3 regions of the Kitasatospora sp. NPDC096140 genome follow, and region 2 is predicted to be linked to each of the others. Evidence: riboswitches for the same ligand, from Rfam matches in the RefSeq annotation. Region 2 holds a riboswitch; each other region holds the start of a gene.
The links. Region 2 has a riboswitch for S-adenosylmethionine ahead of thrC (threonine synthase). Riboswitches for the same ligand answer to the same signal wherever they lie in the genome.

Region 1: it holds a riboswitch for S-adenosylmethionine, as region 2 does, so the genes downstream of both, ABT048_RS18925 (aminotransferase class V-fold PLP-dependent enzyme) here and thrC (threonine synthase) in region 2, are expected to answer to the same signal.
Region 3: it holds a riboswitch for S-adenosylmethionine, as region 2 does, so the genes downstream of both, ABT048_RS37085 (IclR family transcriptional regulator) here and thrC (threonine synthase) in region 2, are expected to answer to the same signal.

Annotation. Positions count from the first base shown of each region.
Region 1 covers NZ_JBEOUW010000016.1:123,978-127,923, forward strand. The annotation lists gene ABT048_RS18915 (rhomboid family intramembrane serine protease) at 1-212, shown strand, start outside; gene ABT048_RS18920 (Lrp/AsnC family transcriptional regulator) at 254-535, shown strand; gene ABT048_RS18925 (aminotransferase class V-fold PLP-dependent enzyme) at 574-1,944, opposite strand; SAM riboswitch class IV at 1,996-2,114, opposite strand; gene trpD (anthranilate phosphoribosyltransferase) at 2,224-3,300, opposite strand; gene ABT048_RS18935 (response regulator) at 3,420-3,845, opposite strand.
Region 2 covers NZ_JBEOUW010000041.1:74,415-78,360, reverse strand. The annotation lists gene ABT048_RS32610 (alpha,alpha-trehalose-phosphate synthase (UDP-forming)) at 1-887, opposite strand, end outside; gene ABT048_RS32605 (glucosyl-3-phosphoglycerate synthase) at 926-1,954, opposite strand; SAM riboswitch class I at 2,102-2,237, shown strand; gene thrC (threonine synthase) at 2,254-3,534, shown strand; gene ABT048_RS32595 (ubiquitin-like small modifier protein 1) at 3,603-3,881, shown strand.
Region 3 covers NZ_JBEOUW010000057.1:26,577-30,522, reverse strand. The annotation lists gene ABT048_RS37095 (sulfatase family protein) at 1-930, shown strand, start outside; gene ABT048_RS37090 (DUF7144 family membrane protein) at 1,180-1,608, shown strand; SAM riboswitch class I at 1,766-1,908, shown strand; gene ABT048_RS37085 (IclR family transcriptional regulator) at 2,109-2,822, shown strand; gene ABT048_RS37080 (LPXTG cell wall anchor domain-containing protein) at 3,153-3,929, shown strand.

The DNA of each region.
Region 1 (3,946 bases), on a different contig from region 2:
GCGCCCGGGTGACCACCCTCGTCCCGCTGCTGTTCTTCCTGCCGCTGCGCTTCCCGGCCTGGCTGGTGCTCGGCCTCTGGTTCGCGCTGCAGTGGTGGTCGGTGCACTCGGCGGGCCCGGGGGTGGCCTACCTGGTCCACGTGATCGGTTTCTCGGCCGGCTTCCTCTACACCTGCACGGTGGTCCGCCACCCCCCGAGACGGCCCGGCTGACGCCCGATACGCTGGCGGCACCCCACAAAGGAGCGCGAACAGTGATCACCGCCATCGTCCTGATCAAGACCAGTGTCGACCGCATCCCGGAGATCGCCGAGGCCATCGCTTCCATCGAGGGCGTCAGCGAGGTGTACTCGGTGACCGGTGGATACGACCTGGTGGCGATGGTCCGGGTGCGCCGCCACGACGACCTGGCCGAGGTCATCCCGGGCCGGCTCAACAAGGTCCCCGGCGTGGCCCACACCGAGACCCAGATCGCCTTCCGCACCTACTCCCAGCACGACCTGGAGGCGGCCTTCGCCCTCGGCCTGGACGAGTAGCGGGGCCCCCGGGCTCAGCCCTCCCGACGCGCGCGGGCTCAGCCCTCCCGGCGGGTGTCCGCGACGCAACGCCCGCCCTCGTTGCGGTAGTTCCACGCCGCGCCGTCCGTGACCAGCTCGCGGACGGCGGTGAGGAAGCGGTCGATGTGCTCGTCCGGGGTCCCGGCGCCGAAGCTGACCCGGATGGCGTTCAGGCTGCGCTCGCCCGGCAGCGAGGGGTCCGGAGCGCCGCAGCTGGACTCGACGGCGGTGGCCTCGTCGTCCAGCAGGGTGCGCACCAGCGGGTGGGCGCAGAAGAGGCCGTCGCGCACCCCGATGCCGTACTCGGCGGACAGTGCGGCCGAGAAGTGCGAGCTGTTCCAGCCCCGGACGACGAAGGACAGCACGCCCACCCGGGCCGAGCCGGCGCCGAACAGGTTCAGCACCTTGACCTGCGGGACCTCCGCCAGCCCGGCGGTCAGCCGGTCGACCAGCTGCCGCTCACGGACCTCCAGGGCGTCGAAGCCGGCCTCGCCCAGGGCGCGGCAGGCCGAGGCGATCGCGTAGGCGCCGATGACGTTCGGCGAGCCGGCCTCGTGCCGGGCCGGGCCGGTCTGCCACTGCACGGCCACCGAGCCGTCCGTCTCCCGGGCCACCGTGCGGGTCGCCCCGCCGCCGGCCAGGTACGGCTCGGCCGCGTCCAGCCAGTCCGCCCGGCCGGCCAGCACCCCGGCGCCGAACGGCGCGTAGATCTTGTGGCCGGAGAAGGCGATCCAGTCGACGTCCAGCTCGCGCACCGAGACCCGGTGGTGCGGGGCCAGCTGGGCCGCGTCCAGCACCACCCGGGCGCCGTGCCGGTGCGCCGTCCCGGTCAGCTCGGCGACCGGCCACAGCTCGCCGGTCACGTTGGAGGCGCCGGTGACGCAGAGCAGCTTGGGGCCCTCGGGCGCCTCGGCGAGCGCGGCGTCCAGGGCGGCCACCGCCTCGGCCCGGGAGCGCGGCGCGCGCAGGTAGGTCACGTCCAGTCCGGCGTGCGCCCAGGGCAGCAGCGAGGCGTGGTGCTCGGTCTCGAAGGCGAACACCCGGGTGCCGGCCGGCACGGCGGCGGCCAGCAGGTTGAGCGAGTCGGTGGTGGCCCGGGTGAAGACGACCTGGTCGCCCTCGCGCAGGTCGAGGAACTCGGCGACGGTGCGGCGGCTCTGCTCGAAGAGGTCGGTGGACAGCTGCGAGAGGTACCCGGCGCCGCGGTGCACGCTGCCGTAGTACGGCGCGTAGGCCGCGACGTCGTCCCAGACCCGCTGCAGTGCCGGCGCGCTGGCCGCGTAGTCGAGCGCCGCGTAGCCGACCTTCTCACCGCTGGCGAGCGGGACCTGGACGTCGGAGCCGAGCACGGCGAGCGGGGCGGTGGTCTCGGTGGCGAGAGAGGACATGAGGATGCACTCCTTCAGGGGCCTGGGACCCCGGGAGTGCCACTCGTCGGGTGTCCGCGCTTGTCGCACGGACGGTTTGCCGTGGCGACCCGGTCCTCACCCAGGGCACCCCGCCACGGACGGAGGGTTGCCGGACAGCAAGCTGGGGCTTGACGCTGTCACTCATGACCTGGCGCCGACTCTAGGGTCGCGTCCGGCGGGCGGTCAAACGGGCATCCACCATCCGGACAGCCGGGGAGCCCGCGCCGGCGTTTCCGGCACGGGCTCCCAACCACCGCTTCAGCTACGGCTGGTGGCCTCCGACCAGCGCCGCAGCAGCTCCTGTGCGACGCCGGAGTCGATGGCCTCCGCCGCCCGCGCCATGCCCGCCGCGAGCTGCTCGGCCAGCGGCGCGTCGCCCAGGTCGAGCGCGACCAGCGCCGCCGCCGTGTTCAGCAGGACGGCGTCCCGCACCGGCCCGCGCTCGCCCGCCAGCAGACGGCGCGCGACCTCCGCGTTGTACGCCGGGTCCCCGCCGCGCAGCGACTCGATGCCGACCAGCTCGATGCCGACCTCCCGCGGGTCGAAGGAGGTCTCGGTGACCACCCCGTCGCGCACCACCCACACCCGTGAGGTGGTGGTGATGGTCAGTTCGTCCAGCCCGTCGTCGCCGCGGAAGACCAGCGCCGTCGAGCCGCGCCGGGCGAGCACCCCGGCGATCAGCCCGGACAGCCGGGTGTCGAAGCAGCCGATGGCGTGGGAGGTGACCTTGGCCGGGTTGGTCAGCGGGCCGAGGATGTTGAAGGCGGTCGGCACCCCGAGGTCGCGCCGCGCGGTGGCGGCGTGCCGCATCGAGGGGTGGAACTTCGCCGCGAAGCAGAAGGTGAGGCCGACCTCCTCGGCCACCTCGGCGACCCGCCGGGCGGAGAGGTCCAGCGCCACCCCGAGCTTCTCCAGCACGTCCGAGGACCCGGTGGAGGAGGAGGCGGCCCGGTTGCCGTGCTTGACCACCTTGGCACCGGCCGCCGCCGCGACGATCGCCGACATCGTGGAGATGTTGACGGTCTTCGCCCGGTCGCCGCCGGTGCCGACGATGTCCACCGCCGGGCCGGCGATGTCCAGCGGCTCGGCGTGCGCGTACATCGCGTCGACCAGACCGGTGACCTCGTCGACCGTCTCGCCCTTGGACCGCAGCGCGATCATGAAGCCGGCCACCTGGGCGGGGGAGGCCTCGCCGCTCATGATCCGGTCCATCGCCCACGCGGTGGACGAGCGGTCGAGGTCCTCCCCCTTCAACAGGGCCGTCAGGAGATCCGGCCAGGAGCGGACCACCTGCGCGGGGTCGCTACCGCCGTTCGCAGGGTTCACGTTCACCATGGCTGACTCCAGCTGTCGTCTGTCCCCCCGCTCCGGGGGGCGTCCGTACGGATGGAGCCAGCCTATCGAGCGGCAGGGCCCCCAGGGCCCCGTCTTCTCTAGTACTGAGACACCGCCGCTCAGCGGGCGGCCGGCGCCCGCTTGGCCAGCCGGGCCCGCAGCAGCGTGGCGACCGCCTCGGCCAGCGCCACCGGGTCCACCGGGTGGGAGATCGCGGCGTCGGCCCGGCTCCAGGCGGCGAGCCAGGAGTCCTGCGGCCGGCCGATCAGCACCAGCACCGGCGGGCAGCCGTAGATCTCGTCCTTCAGCTGGCGCCCGAGCCCCAGCCCGCCGGCCGGGACCGCCTCGCCGTCCAGCACGCAGAGGTCCACGCCGCCCTTCTCCAGCGCCTTGAGCACCGCCGGGGTGGTCGCGCACTCCAGGTAGGACAGCTCCGGAAGATCCTCGGCGGGCCGACGGCCGAGTGCCGTCAGCACCTGCTCGCGGGTGTTGCGGTCGTCGCTGTAGACGAGGACGGTGAGCGTCTCATCGGTCGTGTACGCCATGGACCCTGCTCCCTCAAGTGTGATCCGGACCACGTTCGCCTGATCCGGATGCTACTCCCGATCACCCTCCGCCGAGTGCCCCTCGCGCACGTTCCTCCTCA
Region 2 (3,946 bases):
GTGCGGCGCTCGCCGACGGCCTCGCGCAGGGCGGCGAGGCGTTCGTCCACGTCGGGGCGGTGGGAGCGTTCGCGCAGGAAGTCGGCGTCGGCGCCGAGGGCGTGGACGCCGAGGGCGGTGGTGCGGCCGTCGAGGGTGACGGTGAGCGCCTCGTGGTCGACGTCGGCGCCGAGGAGGTCCGCGCAGCAGGCGGCGAAGGCGCGGGCCCAGCGTTCGGTGAGGAAGCCGGCCCGGTCGGCGCCGAGGATGCCGGTGAGGACGGCGCGGGCGACGTCGTCGGGGAGCATCCGGTAGTACTCGGGCGGGGCCCAGGGGGTGTGCGAGAAGTGGCCGATCCGCAGGTCGGGGCGGGCGGCGCGGAGCAGCGCCGGGGCCAGGGACAGGTGGTAGTCCTGGACGAGGACGGCGGCGTTCGGGGCGGCCTCGGTGGCCAGCGCCTCGGCGAAGGCCGCGTTGTAGGCCCGGTAGGCGGCCCATTCGGTGCGGAAGTCGGCGTCGAAGGCGGGGGCGGTGGGGGTCGCGTAGAGCAGGTGGTGGACGAACCAGAGGGTGGAGTTGGCGACGCCGTTGTAGGCGCGGGCGAAGGTCTCGGGGTCGATGTCCAGCATTCGGACGGCCTGCCCGCCGACGTTGTGGCCGGCCAGGTCGAGGCGGCCGTCGGGGGCTTCCGCGGCGGCTCTGCGGTCCGCGGCGCCGAGGGCCGCGCAGACCCAGACGGCGTTCGGGTCGTCGATGGCGGAGAGGCCGGAGACCAGGCCCCCGCCGCCGCGCCGCAGGGTCAGCGTGCCGTCGTCGGCGGTGCTGAACGACACCGGTCCCCGGTTGGAGGCCACCAGGACGGGGGCGGTGCCGGTCGCACTCGAACGTTCGGTCGTGAGATCGCCCATGGTTGGCATGTTGCCGGGCGCCCGGCGTGGCAAACCCGTCATCGGTGGGTGGCGTATTCGGGGACGGTGTGCATCGGGGGGCGTTCCAGGGCGGTCACCGGGTGGGTGTGGGCGAGGAAGGCACGGGTCTCCGGGTCGCGGGCGAACTGGGTGAGCTCCGGGCGGACCAGGTCGGCGGAGGCCTTGAGCCGGTGGGCGCGGTCGAGGCGTTCGAGCGCGGTGCGGTAGATGGTGGCGGCCATCCGGCCGAGGGCCTGGCCGTCCTGGTGGCGGTGGTGCCGGACGCCGACGTCCACCTGGGCCAGGGCGTCCAGGCCGACCAGCTCCAACGCGTCGACGAGCAGGCCGAGTTCGACGCCGTAGCCGGTGGGGAAGGGCAGCCGTTCGAGCAGTGAGCGGCGGGCCGCGTACTCGCCGCCGAGGGGTTGGACGAAACCGGCGAGTTCCGGCCAGTGCAGGTTGAGGAGGGGGCGGGCGACGAGTTCGGTGACCCGGCCGCCGCCGGCCGGGAGGACGGCGGCGCGGTCCCCCGCGGCGGAGCCGCTCAGTGCGACTTCGAGGGGGCGGTCGTACATGGCCTTGACCAGCTGGATGGACTCGTCGGTCAGCAGCGGCCCGACGATGCCGGAGACGAAGGCCGGGTCGAACTCGCGCAGGTCGGCGTCCACGAAGCAGACGATGTCGCCGCGGGTGACCAGCAGCGAGCGCCAGAGCACCTCGCCCTTGCCGGGGGCGGCGGGCAGCCGGGGCAGGATGGCGTCGCGGTGCTCCACCCGGGCGCCGGCCTCGGCGGCGGCCTCGGCCGTGGCGTCGGTGGAGCCGGAGTCGACCACGACGAGTTCGTCGACCAGCGGGAGGCGTTCCATCAGCTCGCGGCGGACGGTGCGGACGATGTCGCCGACGGTGGCCTCCTCGTCCAGGGCGGGGAGGACGACGCTGATCGTGCGGCCGGTGCGTTCCTTGGCCGCGAGGAGGGTGTCGACCGGCCGGTCGGCCGCGCTCCAGGAGCGGCGGCGCAGCCAGGACGCCGCCTGCGGGAGGAGCTCGGGAGTCGGTTCGGCGGGCACGGAAGTCTCCTCGGCGGGTCGGGTGGGACGGGTCATCTCGCGTGGCGGACGGTCCCGTTCAGGATTGGCGCCTTCGGATACAGTCTTCGTACAGCGGTAGGACCCATGCACGCCGGGGTCGCCGTCGAGCACCACCACAATTTCACAAGCTCATCCAGAGGGACTGAGGGAACGGCCCGTTGACGTCCCGGCAACCTTCTCGCGCGGCTGTCGACGACAGGCCCCGGCGGGACAGGTGCCAATTCCGGCCTGTGGCGCGTCCGCGCTGCGGGGAAGATGAGGAGAGAGGCCTCGCCGTCATGGCTATCGACACTGCCGCACCCGTTTCCGTGGACCTCGGCCCCGCCGCCGCCCTGTCCTGTCGGGAGTGCGGAACCCGCTTCCCGCTCGGTCCCAGCTTCGCGTGCCTGGAGTGCTTCGGCCCGCTGGAGATCGCCTACGAGTTCGGCAGCGAGGGCGCCGAGGAGCTGCGCAAGCGGATCGAGGCCGGCCCGACTTCGGTCTGGCGGTACGCGCCGCTGCTGCCGGTGCCGGCCGACGTGGCGTCCAAGCCCAACCTGAACCCGGGCTGGACCCCGCTGGTGAAGGCGGACAACCTGGGCCGCGAGCTCGGCTTCACCGCGCAGCTGCACATCAAGGACGACTCCGGGAACCCGACGCACTCGTTCAAGGACCGCGTGGTGGCCTGCGCCATCGAGGCGGCGCGGGCGTTCGGCTACACGACGCTGTCCTGCTCCTCCACCGGCAACCTGGCCGGTGCGGTGGGCGCGGCGGCCGCCCGGGCCGGCTTCCGGTCCTGCGTGTTCATCCCGCACGACCTGGAGCAGGGCAAGGTCGTCATGGCCGGGGTGTACGGCGGCGAGCTGGTCGGCATCGAGGGCAACTACGACGACGTGAACCGCTTCTGCTCGGAGCTGATCGGGGACCCGGCCGGCGAGGGCTGGGGCTTCGTCAACGTCAACCTGCGGCCGTACTACGGCGAGGGCTCCAAGACGCTGGCGTACGAGATCTGCGAGCAGCTCGGCTGGCGGCTGCCGGAGCAGATCGTGATCCCGATCGCCTCGGGCTCCCAGCTGACGAAGATCGACAAGGGGCTGCAGGAGCTGATCAAGCTCGGCCTGGTCGAGGACCGGCCGTACCGGGTCTTCGGCGCCCAGGCCGAGGGCTGCTCCCCGGTGTCGGCCGCCTTCAAGGCCGGCCGGGACGTGATCAAGCCGGTCAAGCCGGACACCATCGCCAAGTCGCTGGCGATCGGCAACCCGGCCGACGGCCCGTACGTGCTGGACATCGCCCGCCGCACGGGCGGCGCGGTGGAGGACGTCACGGACGCCGAGGTCGTGGCGGCGATCCGGCTGCTGGCGCGGACCGAGGGCATCTTCGCCGAGACCGCGGGCGGGGTGACCGTCGGCGTGCTGAAGAAGCTGGTCGAGACCGGGCAGCTGGACCCGGCCAAGGAGACCGTCGCGATCAACACCGGCGACGGCCTGAAGACCCTGGACGCCGTGTCCGACGCCGGGATGAGCGCCGTCATCCGCCCGACGCTGGACGCGTTCCGCGCCGCCGGCCTCGCGTCCGCCTGAACCACGCCGCCGGCCCCGTGCCCGCCCCGACCGCTGCCCCGCAGGGCCGCACCCCCGCAAGGAGAGTCATGAGCGCCAACGTCCGCATCCCCACCATCCTGCGCACCTACACCGGCGGCGCCGCCGAGGTGACCGCCGAGGGCGCCACCCTGGGCGAGGTCATCGCCGACCTGGAGAAGAACCACGCGGGCATCTCCGCCCGCATCCTGGACGACACCGGCAAGCTGCGCCGTTTCGTCAACGTCTACGTGAACGACGACGACGTGCGCTTCGCCGAGGGCCTGGCGACCGAGATCGAGGACGGCGCCGGCGTCTCGATCATTCCGGCGGTGGCCGGCGGCTGCTGAGCCGTCCCGCGCGCCATTCGGCCGCCCGTACGTACGGAATTCCGCTCTCCGTATGTACGGGCGGC
Region 3 (3,946 bases), on a different contig from region 2:
CTCTCCGGCGCCGCGCCGGCGGTGGCGGAGTTCGCGCGCATGCTCGACACGGTGTTCGGTCCGGTGGCCGACGACCGGCACTGGTACGACGGCCTGAACTTCTACCTCAACGCCATCCGGGACGTCGACCGCAGCATCGACCTCGTGCTCGACGCGCTGCAGGCCTCCGGCCAGGCCGACCGAACGGTGGTCGTGTTCACCTCCGACCACGGCGAGATGGCCGGCTCCCACGGCCTGCGCCAGAAGGGCAACCTGCTCTACGACGAGAACTTTCACGTCCCGTTCGTGCTGTGCCACCCGGACGCGCCCGGCGGCGGCCGCACCGACGCGCTCGCCTCCGCGGTCGACATCGCGCCCACCCTGCTGGAGTTCGCGGGCCTGGACCGGGCGGCCGCCGCCTCCCGCTTCCCCGACCTGCACGGTCACTCCTTGTCACCGGTGCTGGAGGGCGGGGAGGTCCGCGAGGGCGTGCTCACCGCCGTCGAGTCGATCACCGCCCTGGACGCCGGGTTCTGGTTCGAGTTCGCCGACCCGCAGGCCCAGCAGCGCATCCAGTCGGGGGAACTGCGCCCGGACTGGGACAAGCGCGGCTTCCTGCGCGGCTACCTCGACCGGCGGTACAGCTTCGGGCGCTACTTCTCCCCGCTCCGGCCCAATCGCCCGACCAGCCCCGAGGCGCTGTACGCGCAGAACGACGTGGTGCTCTACGACCGGGAGGAGGACCCCGGCGAGGTGCGCAACCTCGCGGCCGATCCGGCCCACCGCGACCTCGTCGCCCGGTACAGCGCCCGGCTGGAGGACCTCATCACCGCGGAGGTCGGCGCCGACACCCGCGCGTGGGTCACCGAACGCCCCCGGCTGCTCGGCTGGCCCACCTGGCACGGCGACACCGACCGTCCCGTGCCCGCCGGCGCCGCGGCCCGCGGGTGAACCCGTGGCCGACCTCGTGGCCGGACCGGTGGCCGACGTCGTGGCCGACCCCACGGACGCGGCGTCACGGTCCGTGACCTCGTCGCGGTCCGCGCACGACAGGACGGGAGTCCGGCCCTACCGTGAACGTAGGACTTCTGTTCCCTTCCAGGCGGTCGTCATGCGAGCAGCCGGGCCCCACCGCCCGGCTGCCCGCCCCTCCCGTCTCCCGCTCCCCGAGAGGCGGTTGCCACCGAAGGAGTCAATGTCATGACCAGCAGTGTTGCCGGGGCCGGCCCCAGCACCCACGCCCCCGAACCCCGTCCCTTCGCGACCGGGTGGACCATCTTCGCCGGGGTCATGATGATCGCCGGCGGCATCATGGCGGTGTTCCAGGGGATCGCCGCCATCACCAAGGACAGCCTGATCGTCGTCACCCGGCACTACGTCTACTCGATGAACACCGAAGGCTGGGGCTGGATCCACGTCATCGTCGGGGTCGTCCTGGTGCTGGCGGGCGTGGCGCTGTTCAGCGGTGCTCCCTGGGCCCGGGTCGTCGGTGTCGCCGTCGCCGGCCTGAGCATGATCGCCAACTTCCTGTGGCTGCCCTACTACCCGCTCTGGGCCATCGTCCTGATCGCGCTCGACGCCTTCGTCATCTGGGCGCTGTGCGTCGGCACCACGAAGAAGGCGAGCTGACCACCCGACGGGCCGACGGCCCGTAGGAACCCCCGGGCCGGCCACCACCGCGTGGCCGGCCCGATCGCGTCCGGGGGAGGGGAGTGGAGGGCGAGCGGAGGGCGAGTGGAGGGGGAGGCTTGGCGGGCGGCCCGGGGCATCTTGTATCGTTCCTCGCGAATCATCCAGAGGGGTGGAGGGACCGGCCCTACGAAGCCCCGGCAACTCCCCGTTCGACCCGGCGTCCGAAGTACGCGCCGTGCCGTGCGGGGGCAGTGCCAACTCCGGCCTGTCGCCACTGTGGCGCGGGAAAGATGAGGAGACACGGTGCTCTCTGTGCTGTCCTTCGCCCGGGCGCTTCCCGCCCCGGCCCTTCCGCGTACCCGTCTCGTGCCCGGCGCAGGCAATCGGCCGACTTCTCCGGCCCGTCCTCGCTGACCACCCCCCCGGCTCCCCGTCCGGGAGCCCCCGTGAGCGAAGCCCACCCGCCGCTCACGGGATTCGAGACGGAGTACCCATCCATGGACAACACGAGCGGCGTCGGCGTGCTCGACAAGGTCACCTCGATCCTCGGCACCCTGGAGGCAGGTCCCGCCACCCTGGCCGGACTCGTCACCGCCACCGGCCTGGCCCGGCCCACCGCCCACCGGCTCGCCGTGGCACTCGAACACCACCGGCTGGTCACCAGGGACATGCAGGGCCGGTTCATCCTCGGCCCCCGGCTCACCGAGCTCTCGGCGGCCGCCGGGGAGGACCGACTGCTGGCCGCAGCCGGCTCCGTCCTCGCCCACCTGCGCGACGTGACCGGCGAGAGCGCCCAGCTCTACCGCCGCCAGGGCGAGATCCGGATCTGCGTGGCCGCCGCCGAGCGCCTCTCCGGCCTGCGCGACACCGTACCGGTGGGGGGCACCCTCCCGATGAAGGTCGGTGCGGCCGCCCAGGTCCTGCTCGCCTGGGAGGAGCCCGAGCGGCTGCACCGCGGGCTGCAGGGCGCCCGCTTCACCGCCACCGCGCTGAGCGGGGTCCGGCGGCGCGGCTGGGCCCAGTCCATCGGCGAGCGTGAACTCGGGGTCGCCTCCGTGTCCGCGCCCGTCCGCGGCCCGTCCAACCGGGTGGTGGCCGCGGTGTCGGTCTCCGGCCCGATCGAGCGGCTCACCCGGCACCCTGGAGCCCAGCTCTCCCAGGCGGTCGTCGAGGCGGCCCACCGGCTCACCGAGGCCCTGCGCCACACCTGACCGGTTCACCGGGCCGCGCCTGCCCGGCTTCGCGCCGTTCGGCTTCGCGCTGCCCGGCTTCGCCCCGTCCGGCCTCGCGCTGCCCGGACGCGCGGTCCTCTGGCGCGGGCCGGGAGGAGGCGGCGGCCGGCGACACCGGGAACGGGGTGAACCGAACACGGCACGCCATCCGTGCAGGGGTCGGGGGCCGCGTTGCACCGCCGTCACCCGCCGCCGCCACGGCGGCCGGCGGCGGTCCGGGCTCGCCGCCTCGCGCGCTCCCCCGATCTCCCCCCCGGGGCGCGCGCGAGGCGTTCCCTGCTCCACGAACTCCACAGGAGAGAAGCACAGATGAAGCACGTACGCCGGGCGGCCGTGGTCACCGGGGGCGCGGTCGCCGCCCTCGCACTGGCGGGCACCGGGACCGCCTTCGCCTGGAAGCCGAGCGACGCCTCGCTGGAGGTCGGCTGCCGGGCGGACGCCGGCCACGTCGAGCTCGTCCTCGGCAACCGCTACAAGGCCGCCGGCGACTACACCCTGAGCCTGGTCGGCGGCTCCGAGGAGTACCACGGCCGCATCGACGCCAACGCCACCGTCAAGCTGACCGTCAGCTACTCGGGCAAGGGCGACACCTGGCGCTACACCCTGGCGGACACCCACGTGGACAAGAAGGTCGCGGACGTTCCGCTGTGCCCGTCCGCCACCCCGACGCCGACCGGCACCCCGACCACCACCCCCTCCGTTCCGGCGACCCCGGTCCCGACCCCGACCAAGTCGGTCCCGGCCTCGCCGAGCGCCACGCCGTCGGCCACCACCCCGGCCCCGACCGGCACCCCGACCACCACCCCCTCCGTCCCGGCGACCCCGGTCCCGACCCCGATCAAGTCGGTCCCGGCCTCGCCGAGCGCCACGCCGTCGGCCACCACCCCGGCCCCGACCGGCACCCCGACCACCACCCCGTCGGCCACGCCGTCCGCCATGCCCAGCGCGACCGGCACCGCCCCGGCGCTGGCCCAGACCGGTGGCGGGGACAACACCCCGCTCGCCCTGGCCGGCGGCGCCGTGCTGGCCGCCGGTGCGGGCCTGGTGTTCGCCGCCCGCAAGGTCGCGGCCAAGCGCCGCGCCTGACCGAGCACCGATCGGGG